Regions from separate parts of the Exiguobacterium sp. s26 genome, predicted to be linked through region 2. Evidence: riboswitches for the same ligand, from Rfam matches in the RefSeq annotation. Region 2 holds a riboswitch; each other region holds the start of a gene.
The links. A riboswitch is a leader RNA that binds a small molecule or an ion and turns the genes downstream of it on or off. The one in region 2 is predicted to bind thiamine pyrophosphate.
Positions count from the first base shown of each region.

Region 1: linked by a shared signal. The riboswitch ahead of thiW (energy coupling factor transporter S component ThiW) and the one ahead of KNP82_RS06240 (YkoF family thiamine/hydroxymethylpyrimidine-binding protein) in region 2 are both predicted to bind thiamine pyrophosphate.
Region 3: linked by a shared signal. The riboswitch ahead of tenA (thiaminase II) and the one ahead of KNP82_RS06240 (YkoF family thiamine/hydroxymethylpyrimidine-binding protein) in region 2 are both predicted to bind thiamine pyrophosphate.

Region 1 is NZ_JACSLS010000004.1:339,152-343,313, forward strand. Features, by position in the region: gene KNP82_RS08875 (hypothetical protein) at 50-796, shown strand; gene KNP82_RS08880 (aminoglycoside phosphotransferase family protein) at 798-1,766, opposite strand; gene KNP82_RS08885 (hypothetical protein) at 1,809-2,129, shown strand; TPP riboswitch at 2,154-2,252, shown strand; gene thiW (energy coupling factor transporter S component ThiW) at 2,317-2,805, shown strand; gene KNP82_RS08895 (hypothetical protein) at 2,869-3,135, shown strand; gene KNP82_RS08900 (GNAT family N-acetyltransferase) at 3,145-3,609, opposite strand; gene KNP82_RS08905 (YcxB family protein) at 3,591-4,091, opposite strand.
Region 2 is NZ_JACSLS010000003.1:284,073-288,234, forward strand. Features, by position in the region: gene KNP82_RS06225 (SMP-30/gluconolactonase/LRE family protein) at 1-32, shown strand, start outside; gene KNP82_RS06230 (hypothetical protein) at 45-308, shown strand; gene KNP82_RS06235 (GTP-binding protein) at 411-1,604, shown strand; TPP riboswitch at 1,666-1,766, shown strand; gene KNP82_RS06240 (YkoF family thiamine/hydroxymethylpyrimidine-binding protein) at 1,848-2,441, shown strand; gene KNP82_RS06245 (ECF transporter S component) at 2,434-3,009, shown strand; gene KNP82_RS06250 (ABC transporter ATP-binding protein) at 3,002-4,162, shown strand, end outside.
Region 3 is NZ_JACSLS010000004.1:294,893-299,054, reverse strand. Features, by position in the region: gene pelF (GT4 family glycosyltransferase PelF) at 1-345, shown strand, start outside; gene pelG (exopolysaccharide Pel transporter PelG) at 326-1,774, shown strand; TPP riboswitch at 1,836-1,940, shown strand; gene tenA (thiaminase II) at 2,022-2,696, shown strand; gene thiM (hydroxyethylthiazole kinase) at 2,693-3,481, shown strand; gene thiD (bifunctional hydroxymethylpyrimidine kinase/phosphomethylpyrimidine kinase) at 3,481-4,162, shown strand, end outside.

The DNA of each region.
Region 1 (4,162 bases), on a different contig from region 2:
GCTCATTGATAACAGGAAAAAAATGTAACTTTCTTAGGAGGTTTGATTGATGAAACGCCTAGGCCTACTCGGATTCAGTGTGTTTTTATTGACCGGGTGCACCGATTCCGTTGAGCAACCCATCGTCCCAGCCGATACAAATGAGCCGTCGTCCGAAGACATCACCGCTTGGACGCGAGAAGATTTTAAGGACGTCTTCGACCAATACGAAAAAGTAGCGCCGCTCTTGACGGCACTCGAGAACGATGGTCTCAAACCGTTCCGCGAGACGTTCGAGCACGTCGTCATCGCCGGCGACGGCATCCAGCATACATACGCCGATATTCATCCGTTCAAACTCGATGACGGCACGTACGCCACCGTCTATGAGAGCGAGAACGGGGACATCGCTAACGGTCCCGAGTCGGTCGCCCCGCTGTTTTGGCAAGAAGCATCGTTCCTTCAATTCGTCGAAGAGATTGAAAAACGGAAATATGGGACGAGTGCCCCACCGACGGACGTCGTTTTGACCGAAGACGAGTTTCAGGCGCTCTATAACCGTCACGCTTATACGTCCGCACTCATCGTCGAGCTCGACGAATGGGGCGTGCAAGTCGCGCGTGACCCGCTCGAGAACGTCATCATCGCTGGGAACGGGGTCAAGGAAGTGAAGGCCGATTTGATCGTCTTTGAGGTCGAGGGTGGCTATGCCATCGTCTATGACCGGGACGGTGAGATCTTCAAAGGGCCGGAGTCGATTGCTCCGCTGTTTTGGAGCGAGACGGATTATGAAAACCTACTCGAGAAACATGAATGACTTATCGGAAGCGTCGTTTCAAGTCCCGGTACTCGAGTAGCAAATTGAGCCATTGCGCCGGCTTATCGCTCGACTCAGCTACATCGTACCGGTATCTCGTCACATACACATGCCACGACAAGGCACGATAGACGCAACCGAGCTCCTCGGCGATCAGTAGATGACGCCAAAGTACGTCCTTGGGTGCGACGCCGCTCCACGCTTCCAAGTAAACCGTACGCATCGTTTGAATCTGTTCATACCAGGCGACCTCGTCTTCTTCCGGCAATAAGTCGTACAGCGCGTTCCAAAACACGCGCACGCTGAAAAACGGATGCGTGACGGTCGCGTCGCCCCAGTCGAGGATACACAAATCATTCGTCCGTTCCCGCCAGAAGATGTTGCCGCCGTGCAAATCACCGTGCTCGAGACTCATCGGCATCCCAATCGCCAGCTCATCGCACATGGCGATCAATTCGTCTTGAAGCGCGAGCATGACCTCGGCTTTGTATTGCTCGAGCCCGACACAGAGCTCAGGCAAATATGTTTGGATTTCATCCTTCAATGTGGCCGGTCGGCGGTCCGGGATGCCGTAAGACAAGTAGGTCTCAATCTGGTCGATCTCTTGTCGCTGCAACTGTGCATATTGGCGCAACGCGGTTTCATATCGACTCACGTCCGGCCGTGCACGTAACACCTCTCCGCTGATGTCTCGCATGAGTAGCCAATTCTGAGCTGAATCGATGGCGATGACGTCGGGGACGAGATTTGGATGCCGCTCGGCCAGAAACGCCGACAATCCGGCCTCGCCGCGGCTGATATCGGTCACCGCTTTGGCGTAGTAACGTTCCTCATTGAGCGCGCCAACAAGCAAGTACGTCAAATCGGTATCTTTGATCACGTGCCACCTCGCATTCTGCACGTTTGCCTCAATCCATCGTTCGAACCGTTCACGAAACGATCGGTCACGCCATGGGATTGCCTGTCTCATCCTGTTCACCCTTTCTTTCATCATCTCCTAGGAGGAAACGATATGGACGTTGTATATTACTCATACCCGGTCGATGCCATCTTGTATATGTACTTAGGGGCGACGGCCGTCGTCAGTCTCACCATCGGGCTGCTCGTTTGGCATCTGTTCAAGCGCCGAGCTGTCGGCTTTTGGACAACGCTCGTTCTCAGCTTTGTCGGGCTGTCGCTCTCGCTCGTCTGGTTTCAAAACGCGTCCGTCGCCGCGTTCATGGGGACACTCCCGTGGCTGATCAATCTCGTCTTCTCCCTTTTGTTGTACGGCCTATTCATCGGCATCATCTATGTCACGTTCCGACCACGAAAGCTCGACCGCGTCAAATGACGGTATGCTATACTCATGTTAATAAACGACCACTAGGGGAGCCTTCGGGCTGAGACGGCATGCGCCGGACCCTTCGAACCTGATCTGGCTCATACCAGCGTAGGGAAGTGGTGTGGGATTCGTCTGTTTTTCCACGCCACTTTTCCACTTGGAGAAGTGGCGTTTTCATTTTGAAAGGAGACTATCTATGCGTATTCAACAACTCACTTGGATGGCGATGCTCGTCGCCATCGCCGTCATCGGTTCCCTGTTCATCTCGATTCCGACCGGTGTCGCCCGTGCCTATCCGATTCAACATATGGTGAACGTCATCGCCGCCGTCACCGTCGGACCGATCGGGGCCGTTCTCGTCGCGTTCGTGACCGGACTCGTCCGTGTCATGACCGGTACTGGGTCGCTCTTGGCCTTTCCCGGAGGTATGATTGGGGCGCTTTTGGCCGGGGTCTTCTATATGAAGACGAACCGCGTAGCCTTCGCCGCATTTGGTGAAGTCATCGGGACCGGCCTCATCGCTTCGCTCGTCGCCGTCCCGTACGCCAAGGTGTTGATGGGGAGCGAGTTCGGGGCGCTGTTCTTCTTCCCAGCCTTCCTTGCCTCGAGTGTGACTGGGGCCGTGCTCGGCTGGATTGTTTTGGCTCGGGTCAAGCAATTGCGACCGCTCACGGTGAAGCGATAAATACTTTCCTTCGATCGATAGGAAATGGTAAAATAAGGATAACATATAGAGGGAGGTCATCTCTTGAATCGATTAACGCTATTGCTTACTGCCACCGCTTGCCTGTTCATGTCCGGTCTCTTGTACACGCTCGAACGGATCGCCACGTTCACCCGCTGGAATGCCCAGATTGCGACGGGTACGTACTCGAGCGAGCCGATGTTCGTCGATGTGTTGCTTCAAAACGTGTTCATCTCGATTTTTGGGGTGGCCGCAATCGTCCTCTTTTTCAAAGCGGGCAGTGCTGTCCAAAATACAACGTCCACAAAAGCAGGGACAGCCGACTCATGACGGCTGTCCCTACTTAACGTGATACACCCAAATCTCTTCCCCGTTTGCCTCATCAATCAGGCCACTGTCGACAAATCCCCCCTTCGCATAGAACCGTTTTGCCGGTTCGTTCATCGGATGCAAACTGAGGATGAGGTCATCGACATCGAAGCGTTCTTGCATCCACTGAATCGCAAGTTGTAAACATGTTGAACCGATACCTTTCCCTTGCTCTGTCACATCGATCATAAATCGATCGAGCCAGATGTAACGCTCCACCTTGTTCTCGGCCCCAATCATCATGAAGCCGACGGGATGATCATCGCGACAAAGTGCATAGCACTGCCACGCATATTTGACATCGGTTTCCATCTCGCGGAGCGATTCGGCGTTTGTTTCGATAAAGCGAGCTTGGTCAGAAGCGACGGTCAAGGCGACAACAGCCTCCCGGTTCGTGTCATCGACAAGTTGAATCGTCAGCGTATCGGCAGCCATCGGCGTACCTCTTCCATGTCCAGTCCGCGCTTCGGCAAGATATAGGCGCTGACCGAGGAGTTGTATAGATACACATAATCGTCCTCCTCGACGACTTCCTTGATTCCTGCCCATGACACACGCGTCTCGCCGAACTCATTTAAATCGCGCAGACCAGTCTCCTCCAAATCCATCGTGTGGGGACCAATCATGCCTTCGTTGCTGCGTTCGTCGATGAGACGCCGCGTCTGCTTCCGGACATGCCGTTCAAAGTATTTCGGATAATACAGGAACCAAAGAATACTCGCGACCCCGTATATGCCATATAGCCACCAGTCCGTCTCTTGGAGCCACGTCGCCAGCACGAAAGCAGCGCCTAAAAAGATAAGTGGTCCGATGATTCGCTGTAAGAGAATCATCCGCTTTCCTGTCTTCGAACGTTTAATATGGCTCAAGTTGAACCGGATATAGTCGTCTTCTGTCAATTCGTATTGGATTTTCATCATCATTCCCTCCTCGGTGTCCTATACGTCTCACGTGAAGAAAAGTTCCGTTCAGAACGTTGATTGGATAA
Region 2 (4,162 bases):
AAGGGATGCCGCTCTATCGGTTTGGACGATAAGGAGGTAAAGAGATGGTGAAGCGATTGCTCGTTCGTGCAGGCATCGGTTTGGCACTCGCGGCAGTGGCCCGGGTCGGGATTCAAAAACTATTGGATTCGAACCAGGAAGACGACCACACGTATTTGAATCCGCGCTGGGATGAGGCCCCGAGTGTCGATGCCGATAAGGATGAGGATGAGGTCGGTCTGACGCAACTCGATTCGATTTATCGGGCCGAGTGGCAAGCGAACACGTATCCCCGCTCCGAGGCGGAACGCAAGGCGTTGGAAGAATAGGGAAAGGAACACGTCCGGGAACGGGCGTGTTTTTTCTTGACAAGACAAAGGTGACCCGTCATTATCTAAAGAGTAATGATTACGATTTAGGAGTGAAGATACATGAAACGAATTCCAATCACGGTGCTGTCCGGTTATTTAGGGAGCGGCAAGACGACGTTGATGAATCATCTGTTGAACAATCGGTCCGGCAAGAAATATGCGGTCATCGTCAACGACATGAGCGAGTTGAACATCGACGAACGATTGATCGAGCAGAACGGTTTCTCGCGGACGGACGAAAAATTGGTCGAGCTATCGAACGGCTGCATCTGTTGCACGCTCCGTGAGGACCTGCTCGAAGCGGTACAGGACATCACGAACGACCGTGAGCTCGACGGGATTATCATCGAGTCATCTGGCATCTCAGAACCGATTCCGGTCGCTCAAACGTTTACATACGCCGATGACGCCCTTGGCATCGACTTGACGAGCCGTGTCTATATCGATGCGATGGTGACGGTCGTCGATGCGTATCGGTTCTTGAAAGATTTCAACTCGGGCGAGTCGCTTCATGAACGGAAGCAGGCCATCGATGAGACGGACGTCCGCGAGGTCGTCGACCTGCTTGTCGACCAAATCGAGTTCGCGGACATCATCGTCTTGAACAAGGCGGACCGCGTGACCGAGACAGAACTCGGTGAGATGGCCGGGCTGTTGAAGGCGCTCAATCCAACCGCCAAACTGTTGACGTCAGTTTACGCGAACGTGGAGTTGACGGAGCTGTTGGACGTCAATCTTTTCGATTTCGAGCAGGCGATGCACGCCGCCGGCTGGATTCAAGAACTAGAGGCCGAGACACACACACCAGAGACGGAGGAATACGGCATCAGTTCGTTCGTCTATCGCCGCCGCCGTCCGTTTCATCCGGAGCGGCTCCACGCCTGGATCGAGGCGTTCCCGGATCAAGTCGTCCGCGCCAAAGGTTTCTTATGGATCGCCTCCCGGAACGACATCGCCTGCCTGTTCTCGCAAGCGGGGTACGCATCGACGCTCGAACACGCGGGACGTTGGCTCGCGACGCTGCCGGAGGAAGAGCGGAGTCTCATGTTCACGGCAGAACCTGAGCTCGCCGCCGACTACGTCGAGCCGTACGGGGACCGTCAGACGGAGCTCGTCTTGATCGGGCAGCGGATGGAGCGTGCGGTCATCGAGGCCGGACTCGACGCGTGTCTGTTGACGGATGAGGAGATGGCGCTCGATTGGACGACGTTGCAGGACACGCTTCCGGGGAACGGTATCGTGACTTTCACATAAACCGTTTACAAATTCGGAGCGGTCGTCTATACTTCTCGTTGCATAGATAACCGCATACATTGGACTACACTAGGGGTGCTTCGGCTGAGATGTGAGCATGGCTCCAATCCCTTATGACTCGATCCGGGTAATACCGGCGTGAGGAAGTGTGGCACTTTTTCTAATGGATTATTACATTGGACGAGTGGCCGCATTCTCATGGATGCGGCTTTTTTGTGTACATACAATAAGGGGGAATAGAACATGAACAACCAATGTGGTACGAGTCCGATCGTCGGATTCCGCTTTACGCTGAGCCCAATGACATCTGATTTTGTGAGTGTCATCAAAGGGGCATTGAAAGAGACGAACTTGCAAAACGTTTGGCGGCATACCGATGACGTCTCGACGGTCATCCGGGGACGCAGTGAGCATGTGTTCGACGTGGCCAAAGCCGTCTTGTCACATGCGTCGAAGAACGGGGAACATATGTCGATGAGCGGGACGTTCTCGGTCGGCTGCCCAGGCGACACGGCAGGAGACAACCTGCTCGACGTGACGACTGATCCTGTGAACGGTCCGGTATCGACCCAGTACGTCTCTTCCCAGTTCGCCCTCTATCCGCTCGGGGACGCGAAGTATATGGACATCATCTACGAAGAAATTGCCTTTGCGAAAGAGCGTGGCGTCTTCAATGACTCGATGCATTACGCCTCGGGCATTCACGGCGACATCGAACCGGTGTTTTCATTTTACGAGGCGACGTTCGACCGGGTCCGTGCGAAGACGTGCCACGTCGTCATGACGGTGACGTTCAGCGTGAACAGCCCGTCACACGAGGGACAACAGCATGCTTAAGTCGTGGAAGTTAAAAGAAATCGTCTTGTTGGCCATTTTATCGGTCGTGTTCGCTGTCGTCTATTTGGCGTTCGTCCATGTCGGGAATCTATGGGCTGGCTTGATTGGACCGATCGCGTACGAATGGATTTTTGGGATTTGGTTCATCGTCTCGATTATTGCGGCTTATATCATCCGCCGACCTGGCGCCGCATTCTTGTCCGAAGTGCTTGCGGCGACGATTGAGATGATGATTGGTAACGCGATTGGACCTCGTATTATTTTAGTCGGGATCATTCAAGGACTTGGTGCTGAAGCAGCGTTTGCGGTCACGAGCTACAAGCGATATGACCTTTGGGTGCTCATGCTGGCCGGATTTGGTGCAGCTGCGACTAGTTTCGCGTATACGTACGTCATGGGTGGACTCGCTGCCCTCAGTCCGACATACGTGGCGACGATGTTCGCGTTACGAGCGACGAGCGGGATGCTCATTGCCGGTCTGGGAGGTAAGATTTTAAGCGACTTGTTGCTTCGGACGGGTGCGCTCGAAGGGTATGCCATCGCGCGTCAGGGACGTGTGCATGGTTGAGGCAGAACAGCTGTCATTCCGCTATCCGGAAAAACAGCGCGAAGTATTGACGGATATCACGCTTCAATTAACGGCTGGGAGGACACTCATCACGGGGGCGAGCGGGTCGGGAAAATCGACATTGTTCTCTTTGTTGAATCGTCTGTATCCGGATAACTGCGATGGCATCGTGACAGGCAAATTACACTTGTTTGACCGCTCTTATGATACGTATGCAGCTGGTGAGGTGAATCGTCGTGTCGGAACGGTGTTTCAAGATCCTGACAGTCAGTTCGTCATGCAGACGGTCGAGGAGGAATTGATTTTCACACTCGAAAATTTTGCCGTGGCGAGGGACGAGATGATGGCGCGTGTGGCCAAGATTTTAGCGGAATTGCAGTTGACCGATTATCGTGACCGAGTCATTCATGACCTGTCAGGTGGTGAAAAGCAACAAATCGCTGTCGCCTGTGCTTTGATCGGGAAGCCGGAATGGCTACTGCTCGATGAGCCGCTCGCGCACCTTGATCCCGAGACATCAACCCGTTTCGTTCAGTGGCTCGACAACGTCGCACAGACGGTAAACGTTGTCGTCATCGAGCATCGACCCTTCCTATGGGGCGGGTTCTTCGACAGAGAAGTGGAACTCGTGAACGGACGCATCAACTATGACGGACCGTTCGTTGCCCGCCCGGATTATACGTTCTCTCCGGTTGAAGTGATACAAGGAAATACTATTTTATTTCACGTACCGCAATTGAAACGAAAAACATTCAACCTAGCAACGAGCAAGCTGACCGTCGCCGAGGGTGATCTCATTGCCGTACTTGGTCGAAACGGCAGTGGCAAATCGACTTGGCTCAAGAGCCTTGCCCGCGAACATCAAGAAGTGGGACTCGTCCCACAATCTCCGGCTCATCTATTTATCACGAGTGATGTGACACGTGAACTCGCATATGGCCATAATCGTCCGATTGGGGACATCATGAACCGGCTCGGGCTTGGACCGTTTCGTAACGACCACCCACTCTCGCTTAGTCACGGTCAAAAACGAAGGCTCGCCATCGGCGTGATGATGCTCTCGAATAAACGGCTCATCGCGTTCGATGAACCGACTGCTGGACAAGATGAGGTATCGCTTCGTGCGCTTTATGAATTGATGGTTGAACGAATC
Region 3 (4,162 bases), on a different contig from region 2:
TTACTGCTCCTGACGAGCATCTCGGAAGGGCAGCCGCTCGCGATTCTCGAAGGCATGGCCGCCGGGATTCCGTGGGTCGCCACCGATGTCGGCGCCTGTTCCGAGCTTTTATACGGACGAGCGGATGACCCGTTTGGTCCGGCCGGTTTCATCGTGCCACCGGTTCATCCGGAAGCGGTCGCCGACAAAGTCGAATGGATGATGGATTACCCGCAGGAACGAATGCGGTTCGGCAAGAACGGACGGGAGCGGGTCCGCCAATATTATCGTCTCCAACAAGTCGTGGACCGCTATAAGGCTATCTATGAAGCGAGGAGGGAACAGTATGGCGGGCATCGGGTTTAAGTTACAGAAGTTGTTCCAAGAAGACTACTATTCGTCCCGGCTGAAGGCGTACACGTTCTCCGGCCTCGTCACATCCGGACCGTGGTTGATTGTCATCTTGGTCGTCGGTACGATTCAATGGTTGGCGTTCCAAATGCCGACGTTGTCGCTCGCCGAACGGACGCTCTTCATGATCTCGGTCTCGTACGCGTTCATCTTCTCGCAAATCTTGTTCAGTTTTCAACAGCTCGTCGTCACCCGATACGTGGCGGACTTGTTTTATGAGAAGAAGGCACATGAGATTTTCCCGGTGTTCACCGGGATGCTCAAAGTGACGATTCTCGCGGCAAGCTTGCTGTATAGTATCTTTTGGCTATTGTCGCCGCTCGATTTTCTGTACAAACTGACGTTGTTCGTTTTATTCATGACGATTAACGTCATCTGGGTCATGTTCTTGTTTTTAAGTGCCGCCAAGTATTATCAAGCGGTGGCCTATAGCTTCCTGCTCGGCGGACTTATCTCGGTCGGGAGCGTCTATGCGATTAGCCGTCTCATGGTCGACCCGTCGAGTCTCGAGCTGTTGCTCGGTTTCACGGTCGGGATGATTGTGACGTTGTTCGGGTTGTTCTTCGCGATGCTCCGGACGTTCCCGCTCCGTTACGCGGTGAAAGAGTTCTCGTACTTCAAGTACTTCGACCGCTATCCAGACTTGTTCGCCATCGGCGTGTTGTACGTGCTCGGGATTTGGGTCACGAATTTCATCATCTGGTTCGGTGAAGGACGTGTCATCATCGCGGACTCGTTCCTGTTCAACCCGTATTATGATACGGCCATCTTTTGGTCCTACTTGACGATTATCCCGACGCAACTGTTGTTCGTCGTTGCCGTCGAGACCCGGTTTTATGAGCGCTACCGTACGTTTTATGGATTGATCAACTACGGCGGGGCACTCCATCAAATCGAGAAGGCAAAACAGACGATGACGTCCGTATTGAAAAATGAGTTGATTCGACTCGCGCGGAGCCAAGGCGTCGTGACGCTGTTCGCCATCCTGATGGCGGGCGCGTTCGTCAGTTGGATTGGCGTCCCGGATGAGATTGGTCAAATCTTTCGGATGACGACGCTCGCGGCGTTCGCGAATGCGATGATTCTCATCTTGACGCTGTTGTTGCTCTATTTCGAGGACCGGCGCGGGGCGTTGTTCGTCAACATCTCGTTCTTCACGTTGAACGCGTTGTTCACGTTACTGCTCTTGCCGCGCGGCATCGATTGGTACGGTGTCGGCTTTGCCGTCAGCACAACGATCACGTTCTTCTTGGCCGGCCTGCGTTTGATTTATTATATGGGCAAAGTCGATTATTACGTGTTCGCCGCGTCGAACCGTCGCAAGCTCGGCACCGAGCGGTTCTCGCAAATGGGGACGTCGTTGAACCGGCGCTTTTCGCGATAAAGGGTTTTCAGTACAGGGAAAGACTGATATGATGTGGTCGTAGACGACCGAATTTCATAATGTTTACCACTAGGGGAGTCGCGTGACGCGGCTGAGATGGACGAGGTCCAGACCCTTTGAACCTGATCTAGTTCACGCTAGCGTAGGGAAGTGGGCGAACCGATTGTTTTCGTACACTTTGTGTAAATCCGACGCCGCTTCCGTTATGGGAGGCGGCGTCTTTTTTGATCACAAAGGAGGAGAAAACATGACATTCACCGCACATCTACGACAAGAGGCCGACACCTTGTTTCAAGCCAGCTTTGACCATCCGTTCGTCCGCGAGCTCGGAACGGGTGAACTCGACGAGGCGAAGTTTCGGCATTACGTCATGCAAGACTCGTATTATTTGAATCAGTTCTCGAAAGTACAGGCGAAAGGCGCGACCCTCGCCCCGAACATGGAAGTGGCGAGCCGCTTTTTGACGCACGCGCTCCATACCATCGAAGCAGAGCATGCGCTGCATCGTGAGTTTTTCACCTTGCTCAACGTGACGGACGCAGAGTGGGCGACGTTCGAGCCGGCTCCGACGGCTTACGCCTATGCGCTCCATATGCAACATGCCGGTCCAACGCTCGGTGATGTGCTCGCGTCGATTTTGCCGTGCTATTGGGTTTATTACGAGATTGGCGAACGCATGAAAGACGCGACACCCGATCATCCGATTTATGCGACGTGGATTGCGACGTACGGGTCGGAATGGTTCCGCGACCTCGTCGAGGAACAGATTGAACGACTCGACGTGCTCGCCGGACAAGCGACAGCGGAAGAACGCTTTCGGTATCAACAGTTGTTCTTGAAGAGTTGTTATTATGAACATGCGTTTTGGGAGATGGCATGGACGCTCGAGTCGTGGGATTTACCGGCGGGGGTGACACGATGAAGCGCGACTTATGGGACAAAGTCAGAGCCGAACGGCCACTCATCCACAACATCACGAATATCGTCGTCGCCAACTTTTCAGCGAACGGGTTGCTCGCCATCGGGGCGGCCCCGGTCATGGCGTCCGCGGTCGAAGAAGTGGCCGAGATGGCGTCTTTAAGCGATGCGCTCGTGCTCAATATCGGTACACTCGATGCAATGACGGAACGTACGATGATTCGAGCCGGACAGGCGGCGAATCAAGCAGGTAGTCCGATCGTCTTCGATCCGGTTGGTGTCGGGGCGACCTCATTTCGGCGCGACGTCGCCCAGGCGATTCTGCAATCTGTCCGTGCGACGGTCATCCGTGGGAATGCCGGAGAAATCGCGACATTGATTGGTCTCGACGCGGCGGCGCGCGGCGTTGACGCTGGGGAAACGCGGGATGATTTGAATCACATCGCGCGTGAAGCGGCTAAGCGCTACAACTGTGTCGTTGCCGTGACCGGAGAGACGGATATCGTCAGTGACGGGGACGTGACGATTGAAATTAAAGGCGGCACCGAAGCGATGGCTCGGACGACAGGGACCGGTTGTTTACTGAGTGCGGTCGTCGGTGCGTTCCTTGCGGTCGAACGGGATGCGGTTACGGCCACGGCGACAGCGCTAGCCGGTTATGCCCGGTGCGGGGAACTCGCTACCGCTTTGACCGACGGGCCGGGTGACTTCCCCGTTCACTTCTTGAATGAGCTCGGCAAGATGACGGCGGTCGAGTTGCCGAGTGACCGCATCGAGGTGGTGTCATGATACGGCAGCAAGTGTTGACGATTGCCGGTTCGGATTCGGGCGGTGGCGCTGGCATTCAAGCTGATTTGAAGACGTTTCAAGAGCTCGGTGTGTTCGGGACGAGTGTTTTGACGGCCGTCACGGCCCAAAATACTCGTGGGGTGCATGGGGTCGAGGCGGTGTCACCGGAACTCGTGACGCAACAACTCGATGCAATCGGTTCAGACTTTACGATTGCGGCGTGCAAGACCGGGATGTTGTTCGATGCGGCGCGCATCGAGGTGGTCGCTGATGGGGTGCGGCGTCACACATTCAATCGGCTCGTCGTTGACCCGGTCATGATTGCAAAAGGCGGGGCCTCGTTGCTTCAGGATTCGTCGGTCCAGGCGCTCAAGACATCCCTCTTGCCGCTCGCGACCGTCGTCACGCCGAACGTGCCGGAAGCGGAAGTGTTGACGGGGATGACGATTCGGACGTTTGAAGACCGGATTAAAGCAGCAGAGCAGATGTTAGCGTACGGTGTCCGTGCCGTCATTTTAAAAGGCGGACATCTCGATGGCGCAACTGCGGACGATTTGGTCATGACGGCGTCAGAGACGTTCCTCCTGTCGGCCCCGCGCATCCAGACGAGTGACACGCATGGGACCGGTTGTACGTTCTCGGCAGCGCTCACGGCGGAACTGGCCAAAGGCCATTCCATCC